DNA from 3 places in the Sporosarcina sp. FSL K6-6792 genome. Region 1 is predicted to be linked to each of the others. Evidence: riboswitches for the same ligand, from Rfam matches in the RefSeq annotation. Region 1 holds a riboswitch; each other region holds the start of a gene.

Region 1 (4,496 bases):
CGAAAAGATATTTATGAAAAGTTCGATACAGGAGAAGATAACAGTCATTTCCGTCATGTTAATACATTTGGTGGGAATCCAGCGGCTTGTGCAGTCGCGTTGAAGAATCTTGAAATCATTGAGAGAGAAAGTCTTGTTGAACGGTCGGCTGAGCTTGGCGAGCGTCTTCTAAAAGAGTTGGCAAGCTTAATGGATCATCCTTTTGTTGGCGATATTCGCGGGCTCGGATTCTTGTTAGGCATTGAACTTGTAGAGAATAAAGAAACGAAAGAGCCTGCTACAAACGCCCGTGTTGCAAAAATCATTGGCGAATGTAAGGCGAATGGACTTATTATAGGAAGGAACGGCGATACAGTTGCTGGCTATAACAATATTCTAGCGCTAAGCCCACCGCTGTCTTGTACTGATGAAGACGTGGACTTTATTATTGCGGTGATGAAGAAAGTGTTCAATGAAAATGAATGAGTTAGGTTGAGATTTTTAATCTTGCTAAACCAAAAACGGAGAACCTCCAATTATAGGGGTCCTCAGTTTTTGGTTTTATTTTTTCTAAAGACCATTGAAACGCGCTTCTCGCTACGCTCTTTCATACGCTGAAAATTCTCGAGATGTTTCCAAATGGCGATTGCAAATAACAAAGTTGCTATTACGACTGGCCAGTATCCGTCTGCCAATACTGCCATCGCGATGAGCGTGACGTAGAGCATCAGTACACCAAACACGAGAAAGTCTGTTATTAGTGCTACGACGACAAATAATGCAAAACCAATGAGCCCGATCTGCCAGTCGATTGCAAGCAGTACACCAATTATTGTCGCTGTTCCTTTTCCACCGTTAAAGTTCATATAAAATGGAAAGTTATGCCCAATAACGGCTGCGGCGGCTGTAAGAAATAAAAGTAAAGCCAAAAAGGCTTCTGAAAATCCTGCGTTTTCTGCGAAATAGTGCACAAGTAAGACAGCTCCTGCACCTTTACTGATATCGATTACTGCAACTAATGCGCCGAACTTCTTCCCGAGAACAATGGTCGCATTCGAGGCACCGGCATTTTTCACACCGGTTTCTTTCAAGTTAACGCCGGATATTTTCTGCGCAACAACTGATCCATGCAGGCAACCAACTGCATATCCCCATAAGAGCACGCCTACAATCCATAACCACATATCAAGTTCCTCCTAAAATAACGGTAGTCTAAGTGTAACATTCCACATAGACACAAGTTTCAGAAATATTATTCGGTAAACTATTGACAAAGTATTGAGATATCTACTATACTATGTCACAAGATGGAAAACTGAATATCACAAACTCTTATCAAGAGCGGCGGAGGGAATAGGCCCTGCGATGCCCGGCAACCAGCAAGTGACTAACTTGCAAAGGTGCTACTTCCTACAGATTCGTGCGAACGGTCTGAAAGATAAGGGGAGGAATAAGCGAAAGCGTAACCCTCTTCTTAAGCGAAGGGGGTTATTTTTCATTCCAAAAATACCCCTAACGTCTCCGCCCATTACAATCAAATCCATCTAAAAAACTCTGGAGGTAATGACGATGACAAAACTTCAACCCGAAACACTTCTTCTGCACGGTGGACAAAAACCGGATCCTGTAACAGGTTCACGCGCAGTTCCAATTCATAGAACCTCATCATTTGTATTCCGTGATACAGAACATGCTCAAAAACTATTTGCACTACAAGAAGCAGGCAATATCTATACGCGAATTACAAATCCGACTGTTGCAGTTTTTGAAGAGCGTATTGCGCTTCTTGAGGGTGGTACGGCGGCAGTTGCATTCTCCTCAGGTATGGCAGCTATCGCTTTCTCTATCTTGAACGTAGCTGGTGCTGGAGATGAAATTGTCGCAGCAAGCAATTTATATGGCGGTACTTATAATTTATTCGCCGCTACACTTCCACGCTACGGTATCAATGTAAAGTTTGTCGATGCAACAGATCCTGAAAACTTCCGTGCAGCAATTACAGATAAAACAAAAGCAATATTCGCAGAAACAATCGGTAACCCGAGTCTTCATGTACTCGATATTGAAGCGGTTGCGGACATTGCGCATGAAAACGGTCTACCGCTTCTTATTGATAGTACATTTGCTTCGCCATATGGTTCGAATCCTATCGAATTTGGTGCGGATGTTGTCATCCATTCCGCTACAAAATGGATTGGCGGACACGGTACCACGATCGGTGGAGTTGCTGTTGATGCGGGTACATTTGACTGGACGCAAGGGAGGTTTCCTGGCTTCACAGAGCCTGATGCGTCATATCATGGTCTCCGTTACGGAATTGATACAGCAGCGGCGGCATTTGCGACTAAACTACGCGTTCAACTATTGCGTGACTTCGGACCTTGCTTAGATCCAGATAGTGCATTTAATTTCCTCCAAGGACTTGAAACACTGCATTTGCGTGTGACAAGACATAATGAAAATGCCGTTAAAGTAGCGGAGTTCTTGAAAAAACATCCATCTGTCGAATGGGTAACATATACAGGCAACGAAGATCACCCATCTTATGACCTTGCGAAAAAGTACTTGAAAAACGGCTTCGGTTCCATTATTGTATTTGGTATTAAAGGTGGACGTGATGCAGGCCGGAACGTGATTGATAACGTCAAAATCTGGTCGCATGTTGCGAATGTTGGGGATGCAAAATCACTAATTATCCATCCAGCTTCAACGACGCATCAGCAGCTTGGGCCTGAGGACTTGAAAAAATCAGGTGTGACTGAAGAATTGATCAGACTATCGGTGGGCCTTGAATCTGCGGAAGATATTATTGCAGACCTTGCACAAGCAATCGAACTAGCGGTACCAGTAACAGTATAATTTTTTGGTGACAAGAAAGGGCGTGACAATCGTGGAGACGGGGATAGTGGAAATCGGGCATCTGGTATTGGAATCAGGAGTCGTCTTGGTAAATGTACAGCTTGCCTATGAAAGAACGGGCAGGTTGGATGCACCCCATGTACTTGTTTGTCATGCCTTGACAGGAAGTCACGTGACAGTTGGAACGGTTGACTATCCGGGTTGGTGGAGCGGTCTTGTCGGCAAAGGAAAAAGTATCGATACAAATGAATTATCCGTTATCTCTTTTAACGCACTTGGCGGAAGTGACGGATCAACAGGACCGTTAACTGTAAATCCGGACACAGGCGAGCTGTATAGAAATTTATTTCCAGAAGTAACGATTCGAGATATGGTGCATGCAGAACGGAGAGCGCTGACGGTACTAGGTGTCAATCGGTTAAGGGCGGTCATCGGGGGGGCGCTCGGTGGCATGCGTGTACTGGAATGGGGCATTATGTATCCCGAGGCTATGGATATTCTTTTCCCGATGGCAGTGACACCACAATCAACTAAAATTGGGAACATGGCATCTCCTTTTGGGAATAGCAGAAATGACATGGAGAGCTTCTACCCCTTAATCCGTGCGATGAATACGCATGACATCGGCCGTGGTCGAGGAGGCGTTGAACTAGCTTCCCGCCTGATATCTGCAAAAGTGGTGGCGTTTGCTTTTACACACGATCCGATGTATCCGACGGATGAAATTCGAACGTTCGCCTATATGATTCCCAACTCTATATATTGTTTGGTCAATACAAAACATGCCTATGAAAGTTTTTTAACGGAATTTGAAAAATGGGGACTCATCATCAAACAGTCCATGGAGGTGGCGTTATGGCGTCAATCAAAGTCGCTCTACTTGGCTTCGGCACTGTAGGTGAAGGGATTTATAGGATTTTGAATGAAAGGAAAGAAGAGATTAAGCGGGAAATGGGCTGTACAATCGACATTGTTTCCATTTTGGTCCGGGATAAGGAGAAAGAACGTCTAGCGACACCTGGAACGAAGATAACGGATGACATTCAAGAAATCCTGTTAAATCCGGACATTGACCTCATATTTGAGGCGATTGTTGGAGAAGAACCCGCTTATACGTTTCTTTCGGATGCAATAGAAAAAGGTTTTCATATAATAACTGCGAATAAGACGATGTTTGCGAAACATGGTCCGGCGTTACTAAAACATGCGGAGTTCCGTGGAGTTTACGTTGGGTATGAAGCAACGACGGCGGGTGGTATACCGATTATCCGTACGGTGACAAACTTGTTACCGACAGACCGGGTGTTACGAATTAGAGGTATTTTGAATGGCACTTCCAACTTCATCTTAACGAAAATGCGGGAAGAGGGAATTCCATTTAAAGCCGCGCTTCACGAAGCACAGGCGCTTGGCTATGCGGAAGCGGATCCATCGGACGATATAAGTGGCAAAGATGCCTTTCGAAAACTGATGATTTTGAGCGCACTTGCATTCGGTACGCAACCAAATTGGCAAGACGTTTCGGTTGTTGGAATCGACAAGATTACTATTGAAGATGTGGCGGATGCATCTAAGGCTAAGCTTCGTTATCGGCATGTCGCTGATATTTTGATTGACGAGAAGGGGACATTGCACGGAAGTGTTGGCCCGGTACTTAT
Region 2 (4,496 bases), 820 kb from region 1:
CGCAGAAGAGAAACTGCATATCATGTTATATGCAGGTAAGCCTGTCGGAGAAAAAGTAGTAGCTCGCGGCCCGTTTGTGATGAATTCAGAAGAAGAGATTATGCAGGCCTATAAAGATTACAGAGAAGGAAGATTCGAGTGAACATGTATCAGTGAATTTAGTGCGGAATCACAAAGTATGAAATATTCTAATAGATTTGATATGATTTTAAGTGAAATAAGAAAATGGGAGTTGCTGATATGGGAAGTAAGATAGAGCAGGTAGCGAGTTTTAAAGAAGCAATGGGGAATTACCCGACGGGAGTCACTGTCGTTACAGCATTTGATGCAGATAAAAAACCGATGGGATTAACGGTCAATTCATTTGCATCGGTATCATTAGAGCCTTTACTAATTTTATGGTCCATTGATAAAAGAGTATCCACTTATAGTGACTTTCTAGATGCTGAAAAATTTTCGGTGAATATTTTGGCAGCAGATCAAAGTGAGTTATGTACGTTATTCTCAAGCAGGGTTGCTGATCGATTTAGTCAATGTGATTGGAAAGAATCGGATTTAAACCTACCAGTACTTTCAAATTCGCTTGCGGTTTTACAATGTAAGACGGTGCAACAAATTGAGGCTGGAGATCATACGATATTAATAGGCGAAGTATTAGATATTCAGAATGAAAGTAAAGAACCACTTTTGTATCACCGTAGAACTATAGGTGCAATTCCAGAAGAATTTTATAGCTGACAGTGTCTATACAATCTACAGTGTAAAAAGGCGTGTCATCAGTTTAATCTACTGATGACACGCCTTTTTTTCTTGAAAAAGAGGCTCTGTTAAAGTTTAATGTTGATATAGGAAAAAATTAGAACTTCCAATTATCCGGAAGTTCTAATTCGTAGTACACTCTTCTTCTACCGTTGATTGACGTATGCCTGTTGCATCTTAAAGGGTATCTTGCGCTTTTCTCAAGCCAAGGATACAACGTTCTTGCGGACCGCCTTACTGGAGATGGCTAGCACTAGAACTAGGCCCGCCGCCATTAATACACCATCGAGTAGAAGTGGCAAGCCCCAGCTACCGGTGTTATCTCGAATGACTCCGGAGACGACAGGTGAGAGAACTGCTCCGATTTCTCCAATCAAATTGAGCATTCCAAACATGGATCCTCTGCTTTTTTCGGGCGTCAAATCGGAAGCCAGAGCATGTGCCACCGGTTGCAATGCAAAAAAGAATAATCCGGAGACAAACAAAATGACAGACATAACGATGGGGTTGTTATTACCCATCATGACATAGACTGCAAATATAAAAATAGTTACAGTCAGTACAGCGGTTAGTACAGCAAGGACGTTACGTCGCCCATTTGGACGATTGGCCACTATGTCAGAAATTTTGCCGCCAAGAGGAAAACCAATGATTCCGGCCAAACCATTAAACGATGCAATCAAAGCGGCAGCCATTAACGCACCGCCACCGAAATCTTTGACGATAGAGACGGACCAAAATCCGTAAAACCATAGATGCCACATGATAGGGATAAAGAATAAGTACAATAAGAAAAGATTCTTATTCGCTATTAACGGTTTTATTTCAGACTTCTTCGTTGTGTATAAATAAAGTATTAAGAGCGGACAAAGTGCAACAAGAATGACCGCAATCGCGATAGAGGACAGACCTAGTTTGACGGAAAAATAATAGATGCCCATCACTATGACAAGAAAAACGGCGGAGTACATGGACATGTACAATAGCCCTTTGCCAAACTGTGCTTTAATACCAGGTGAAGATAAATCTACAGAAGCACTTGAATCGTTTTTGGGCTTCATATATTTAAATAGTAGGAGTGCAATAATGAGTGTAATTGTTCCGGTCACGAAAAAAGGAAAGCGCCAAGCCCCTTCACCCATAAATGGTTCTGCGACTGTAATAAGATAAGGGACGCCAAGTGTGCCCGCTGTCAGACCAACAGAAAGTCCGGTAAGCGCCACGCCCATTCCTAATCCAACTTTTTCAGGAGGTGTATGATAGGCAATATAAGAGCGGTCATTCGAATAAAAAACGCCTTCGCCTAGCCCGAGTAGGACTCGGAAAAGAATAAATGCAACAAGGCCCCCCACCAAACCTGTTAATAAAGTGGCGATTCCAGCCCAAACAATACTTAAAATGATAATAGCACGATAGCCAAACCTGTCCCCAAAGTAGCCACCAGGAAATTGCATTAACATAAAACCGGCAAAAAATAAACTACCAATCAATCCGCCAATTCCATGGGGGTTTGCCACGTCTGCAAAAAAAGAAACTTCATTTTCAATCATATATGTAATAATCGGCCCAGTTGCAACCCGGTCAACGTAAGAAACAAACCAACCTAAAAATAACAAGCCCCAAATCGTATGATATCTTTGCAAGCCTTCCTTTTTCATTCCTCACACATCCAATTCTATTGTTAATAAAACAAAATGCCCCTCCACTGTGTTAGTAGAGAGGCATTCGAGAGAAAATACCCTCTCATTTTCCAAAGCATAGTGCTTTGCAGGAATTAGCACCTTATCAACATGATTGTTGAATGGTTGCCGGGTTTCATAGGGCCAGCCCCTCCACCGCTCTTCATAAGAGTTTTATTAGCCTATTTAATTAGTAAAGGTTACTGCCAAACGTCTTGCGCGATAGTTACAACATGACGAACTTTTTCCCATTGTTGTTCTTCAGTTAACTGATTACCTTCTTCTGTTGATGCGAAGCCGCATTGTGGGCTTAAGCATAGTTGATCTAAAGGAACATACTTTGTGGCCTCTGCTATTCTTGCTTTAAGCTGTTCAGGGGCCTCTAATTCGCCGAATTTAGAGGTGATCAAGCCTAATACGACGAAAAGGTCAGGGCGATTGACATGGCGCAACGGTTCAAAACTGCCGGAGCGTTCGTCGTCAAACTCAAGGAAAAGACCGTCAACATCTAATCCGCCGAAAATTGTTTCGGATACATCCTCGTAGCCACCACTAGAAAAATAGGTCGATTTGAAGTTGCCACGGCAAATATGCATCGTCACGAGCAAGTCGGCTGGCCTTTTCGCGATGGATTCATTGATGGCCCGTGCGGATAGTTGTACAAGTTTGTCAGGATCTTGCCCCTTTGCTATCAATGTTTCCCTTCCTTCTTCCGATAAGAAGGAAGCCCATGACGTGTCATCGATTTGAAGATAACGACAGCCCTCATCGTACAGTGCTTGAATTACATCTTGATAGGCAGTAACCAAGTCATCAAATAATTCTTCGTCATTTGCATAGATGCCTTCTTCGAATGTTGCTCTGTGGATCAGCATATTCGGGCTTGGAATCGTGAACTTTGCGACTGCATCACCTGCGATGCTTTTCAGGAACTTGAAGTGTTCAATCATGTAATGGTCGCTAAACCCAATTTTTCCTGTCACTTTAATGCCGTGTGCTTTTGTTACAATACCGTTGAATTGGAGCCCTTTATCTGTTTCGAAAAACTCAACGCCGTCAAAGCCGGAAAGGAAGTCAAAGTGCCACCATTTACGGCGGAATTCTCCGTCTGTCACAGAATTTAGTCCAGCTTCTTTTTGTTTTTCAACGAGCTTTGTAATTTCTTCGTCTTCGATTATGCGTAATTCTTCGGCAGTGATTTCACCGGTTTCTCTTTGCAAACGGGCCTGCTTTAGGCGTTCTGGTCTTAAAAAGCTCCCGACGTGATCTGCTTTAAATGGTGCTTTCGTCAAAGTTTGTACGGCTATAGGTTTTGTCAATTTAAATTCCTTCTTTCCAATATAATAATGTTTTCTTTAATGGTAGTTAATTAGGTATGGAAATTTTTTCATTTGTTTTGATCAAGGCTTGATCAAAATCGGCAATCAAGTCATTGACATGCTCGAGTCCAACAGAAAAACGTAGCAGCCCATCGGTAATACCACGTTTCTCCCGTTGTTCTTTAGGCATGGCGGCATGGGACATCGTTGCAGGATAGGAGAGAATTGATTCAACTCCGCCTAGACTTACTGCGAAAACGGGTATCCGAACGTTTTCAACAAAGGCCTTTGCTGCATCTCTGTTTGGCAAACGGAAAGATAAGACAGCGCCTGGACTTGTCGATTGTTTCGCGTGGATTGCGTGTCTTGGATGACTTGCCAACCCTGGATAAAACACTTCCTCTACTAACGGGTGGTCGTTCAAGTACGAGGCTATTTTACGTGCCGATTCAGATGACTGTGTTAAACGGGCACCTAATGTTTTGATTCCTTGAATTAATGCGTAAGAATCTTGTGCGCCTAGAATAGAGCCGAAAGAGTTTTGAATGAATGCCAATCGATTGCCAAGTTCTTCACCCTTTGTAACCGCTAGCCCAGCAATGATATCGCTATGCCCCGATAAAAACTTGGTAGCACTATGAACAACGATATCAACTCCAAGATCTAGTGGACGCTGGTAAAGTGGCGACATGAATGTGTTGTCGAGAAACGTCAGACAGTCATTCAATTTTGCAAGGTC
Region 3 (4,496 bases), 1.3 Mb from region 1:
CTTATTCTTTCGGTAATCGCATTGTTTTTGTTCATTTGCCGCTCTCGAAAGACATTGATACAAGAAGTGCCGAAGCTTTTTTGGACGAAAGAATGGCTAGCTTCTCACCTAGAGATTAGCGGTCAAAGATATAATTTTGACCGCTCAATCCTTCTCTATAGTATCTCCATATTTATTTTAAGGAATTGTCAATTTCCTATAAGGCATCACATAATCTTTGCAAAAGTAAGCAAAGAACGCAATGTACAACGTGCGAGAGTGCCCGAAATTGCATCTTCGGGCACTTACAATCTCTATAGAAAGTCATCTTTTCTATTCTTTCAAAGCACCTGCCCCACGGTAATAATATCGTAATTAATTCGGCGAAAGCGGGCCGAAAATAGTAAAGGGTTATAGCGGTTTTCAAGCCCTGCTCGCTATCGTATTATGCAAGTCAATAATTAATCGACAGACGTGATTGTTTAATGAAGTAAAATTGCCGATCTCACTTTGACGTCCAGGTACCAATAGGCGCCCAGGTGTTTTTTCTGTTATAATGGCGAAAATGGAGGCGTTGCGGTATGGGATTAGTTTATTACGGTTATCCAAAGTGCGGGACATGCAGGAAAGCAAAAAAATGGCTTGAGACGAACAACTTGGACTTTCAGGAAGTGAACATAGCGGAAGCTCCTCCTTCAGTAGAAGAACTTGGCAAAATGATTGCGGCATCGGATTTGGAGTTGAAAAAGTTTTTCAACGTTAGTGGGACGAAATATAGAGAGCTAAACTTGAAAGACAAATTGCTCACAATGACAGATGAAGAGAAAATTAGCTTGCTGTCATCTGACGGTATGTTGATTAAGAGACCAATTGTCTTCGGTGATGGTAAGGTGACTGTCGGATTCAAGGAAGAAGAGTTCGACAAAGTATGGACTAACTGATTTCCTATCTTGTCTTTATTCGAGAAATATGACAGAATTGAAGAGAATGAAACTATTTATTTGGAGGGATACGGAATGAGCACACCAAAAGATCTGCGTTATTCTGAAGAGCATGAATGGGTAAAAGACGAAGGTGGTAACTACCGCATTGGTATTACTCACTTTGCACAATCTGAACTAGGCGATATCGTATTCGTTGAACTTCCATCTGTCGGAGATGACATCAAAGCGGACGAGCCTTTCGGAAGCGTTGAATCTGTTAAGACAGTATCAGAACTTTATGCACCAATCAGCGGAAAAGTAATTGAAGTGAATGAAGGACTTGAAGACAGCCCTGAATTTGTCAATGAATCACCGTATGAAAATGCATGGATGATCGTTGTTGAACCTTCAAATGTTTCTGAACTGGATGAACTTATGTCAGCTGAAGCGTATGAAAAAATGACTGTCGGAGAATAACTAAGACAAGGCGCCGGTACTTTTCCGGCGTTTTTTGCATCTTTATATAAAAAAGAGCGAAGGAGGGGCTTCTTGTGTCGGATGAAAGAGTAATTATCGTCGAGGGCGGTTCGGATAAGAAACGTTTGGCACGAATACTTGTTGAGCCTGTCGAAATTATTTGTACGAACGGCACAGTAAGTCCTTATCGGCTTGAAGAATTGCTTGCACCTTACGAAGAACATGAACTATTTGTCTTCGTTGATGCGGATGAAGATGGAGAAAAGACCCGTGTTTTATTCAAAAGAGAGTTCCCGGCAGCAATCCATTTGTACACAGAAAAGGTTTATCGGGAAGTGGAGACGACCCCATACAAAGTGTTGGCTACAATACTACAAGGTGCGGATTTTAAAATCCGACCGGAATTTCTAATTTAAAGGATGTAGAATTAATGGAAACTTGGACACGCGAACAATGGGAGATGGCTTTGAAAGAGTCTTCAGTGGCAGCGTTTTATTTATATACACCAATGTGTGGAACTTGTGCAGTCGCATCTAAAATGATGGACGTTATTACCGTCATGAGACCGGGAATACCAATCGGGAAAGCGGATTTGAATTACGTACAAAATATTGCAATTGACTATGAAATCGAAAGCGTTCCTTGCCTTCTTATACAAAAGGATGGCGTTTTAACCCATAAAATTTATGCATTTCAATCAGTACCGTATCTACTTGAAGAAATAGATTGACAATAGATATGGAACTTTGATATACTTCGTCTTAACATTCAATTGAATAGGTCACTCTTATTAAGAGAGGTGGAGGGATAGTGCCCTGCGAAGCCCGGCAACCGTCACGTAAGTGAAATGGTGCCAAGTCACACAAAGCATACGCTTTGAAAGATGAGAGATTGGACAACGTTTATTTTCGATAACGTCAAGCCTTTCTGCCCGTCTGCAGGAAGGCTTTTTTGTATTGAAAAGCGGAAGGCGCCGCTCAGCTCCGACAGGCACAAGTCAGATTGCGAAGGGGGCATACCTAAGCCACCACAGCGAACTGCCTTGTGACCCGAGGGGGGGCGCCTGAAGCTAAACAAAATTAGTAACAAAACAATTTTTCTGAGGTGAAAAAAATGATTTATTTAACGGATATAAATAAACGATACGGTGAAGGGCCAGGCAGTATTTCAGCAGTCGAAAATGTATCGCTTGAAATTACTGACGGTGAGATTTTTGGAGTCATCGGCTATAGTGGGGCAGGAAAAAGTACGTTGATTCGACTACTGAACGGTCTTGAAATGCCAACGTCAGGTAGTGTTAAAATAGGAAGTCTAGAAATATCAGCAATTAAAGGTAAAGAGCTAAGGGAAGCACGACAAAAAGTGAGTATGATTTTCCAACACTTTAACTTACTGTGGTCTAGAACAGTGAAGGAGAATATCGCTTTCCCTCTTGAAATCGCGGGTGTACGAAAAGCCGAGCGTGATAAGAAAGTGGCGGAACTGATTGAATTAGTTGGTTTGGCTGGTCGTGAAAATGCATATCCATCCGAATTGTCTGGAGGTCAGAAACAGCGCGTAGGGATTGCTCGTGCGCTTGCAAACGACCCTGAAGTCCTTCTTTGTGACGAAGCGACTTCAGCCCTTGATCCAGAAACAACGGATTCAATACTAGACCTTCTAACAGGAATTAATGAACGACTTGGACTGACAATTGTGCTTATCACACATGAAATGCACGTTATCCGGAAAATTTGCCACAGAGTTGCAGTTATGGAGGCAGGGAAAGTTGTTGAGTTGGGAGATGTCCTGGATGTGTTCCAATCACCGAAGGAACCGATCACAAAGCGGTTTGTCTCTCAAGTGACGGAACCCGTGGAGGCGAAGCAGGCAATGGCGCATATTAAGGAAGAATTTCCTGCCGGCACGCTTATCAAGCTTGTATTTGTAGGGGAGCGGACAGAACAACCTGTGCTCGCAAGTCTTATTCGGAAATTCACTGTCGATGTGAATATCGTGCAGGGAAACATATCCCATACACATGGCGGGGCATACGGCACACTGATACTTCAGCTGCTTGGAGATTCCTCAATCATTGAGGAAGCAATTCAATACCTCAATGAAAATGATGTTCAGACGGAGGTGATCGGTAATGACTGAAAACCTTTTTCCGAATGTCGACTGGACTAAAATGTGGGAAGCAACAGTGGAAACACTCTATATGACTGCGGTTTCTACATTGTTCACTTTAGTTATTGGGTTAGGACTTGGAATTTTACTCTTCCTATCTAGTCCCGGTCAACTTTGGTCGAATAAGTTGGTCAATATTATATCAGGAGCATTCGTCAATATTTTTAGATCCATTCCGTTTATCATATTAATCATTTTACTTATTCCGTTTACGAAATTTCTTCTTGGTACAATCCGCGGACCGGATGCAGCGATGCCGGCACTTATTATTGGGGCGGCTCCGTTTTATGCAAGAATGGTGTTGATTGCATTACAGGAAATTGATAAAGGTGTAATTGAAGCTTCGAAGTCAATGGGAGCGAAAACGAGAACGATTATTTTTAAAGTTCTTATACCGGAATCGATGCCTGCACTTATTTCAGGAATTACTGTAACAGCGATTGCACTCGTCGGGTACACTGCTATGGCTGGGATTATCGGAGCAGGTGGACTTGGGACTCTTGCATACTTAGATGGATTCCAGCGTAGCCGGGAAGACGTTACACTTGCTGCAACCATCCTTATTTTAATTATCGTTTTCATCATTCAATTCATCGGGGATTTTGCGGTGAGGAAATTCGACAAGAGATAATATTAGTACAGTAATATCAGGCCTAGCCTGTAAATTATATAAAAACATAGAAAAAGGGGAGAAAAAATCATGAAAAAGCTTTTAGGGGGAATAGTATTAGCAGTACTTGTATTGGCATTGGTAGCTTGCGGAGCGAAAAATGACAGCGATGATAAAAGTACAAGTGGGGAAGACAAAGCTGACAAAGAAACTGTTGAAGAAACGGAAATTGTCATTGGTGCATCTAACACACCGCACGCAATCATTTTAGAAAAGGCAGCACCGATATTGAAAGAAAAAGGAATCGAACTTGTCATTGAAACATACCAAGACTATAT

What was found. A riboswitch is a leader RNA that binds a small molecule or an ion and turns the genes downstream of it on or off. The one in region 1 is predicted to bind S-adenosylmethionine.
Region 2: it holds a riboswitch for S-adenosylmethionine, as region 1 does, so the genes downstream of both, MKZ26_RS11930 (MFS transporter) here and MKZ26_RS16045 (O-acetylhomoserine aminocarboxypropyltransferase/cysteine synthase family protein) in region 1, are expected to answer to the same signal.
Region 3: it holds a riboswitch for S-adenosylmethionine, as region 1 does, so the genes downstream of both, MKZ26_RS09405 (methionine ABC transporter ATP-binding protein) here and MKZ26_RS16045 (O-acetylhomoserine aminocarboxypropyltransferase/cysteine synthase family protein) in region 1, are expected to answer to the same signal.

What each region holds. Positions count from the first base shown of each region.
Region 1 is NZ_JBBOSA010000001.1:3,274,194-3,278,689, forward strand. It holds gene MKZ26_RS16035 (aspartate aminotransferase family protein) at 1-465, shown strand, start outside; gene MKZ26_RS16040 (glycerol-3-phosphate acyltransferase) at 528-1,163, opposite strand; SAM riboswitch class I at 1,309-1,424, shown strand; gene MKZ26_RS16045 (O-acetylhomoserine aminocarboxypropyltransferase/cysteine synthase family protein) at 1,549-2,838, shown strand; gene MKZ26_RS16050 (hypothetical protein) at 2,870-3,736, shown strand; gene MKZ26_RS16055 (homoserine dehydrogenase) at 3,694-4,496, shown strand, end outside.
Region 2 is NZ_JBBOSA010000001.1:2,449,609-2,454,104, reverse strand. It holds gene MKZ26_RS11940 (pirin family protein) at 1-142, shown strand, start outside; gene MKZ26_RS11935 (flavin reductase family protein) at 241-738, shown strand; gene MKZ26_RS11930 (MFS transporter) at 960-2,417, opposite strand; SAM riboswitch class I at 2,500-2,610, opposite strand; gene MKZ26_RS11925 (5-methyltetrahydropteroyltriglutamate--homocysteine S-methyltransferase) at 2,639-3,757, opposite strand; gene metC (cystathionine beta-lyase) at 3,804-4,496, opposite strand, start outside.
Region 3 is NZ_JBBOSA010000001.1:1,948,053-1,952,548, reverse strand. It holds gene MKZ26_RS09430 (hypothetical protein) at 1-35, opposite strand, end outside; gene MKZ26_RS09425 (arsenate reductase family protein) at 561-920, shown strand; gene gcvH (glycine cleavage system protein GcvH) at 996-1,379, shown strand; gene MKZ26_RS09415 (toprim domain-containing protein) at 1,454-1,795, shown strand; gene MKZ26_RS09410 (thioredoxin family protein) at 1,810-2,109, shown strand; SAM riboswitch class I at 2,164-2,269, shown strand; gene MKZ26_RS09405 (methionine ABC transporter ATP-binding protein) at 2,493-3,518, shown strand; gene MKZ26_RS09400 (methionine ABC transporter permease) at 3,511-4,179, shown strand; gene MKZ26_RS09395 (MetQ/NlpA family ABC transporter substrate-binding protein) at 4,249-4,496, shown strand, end outside.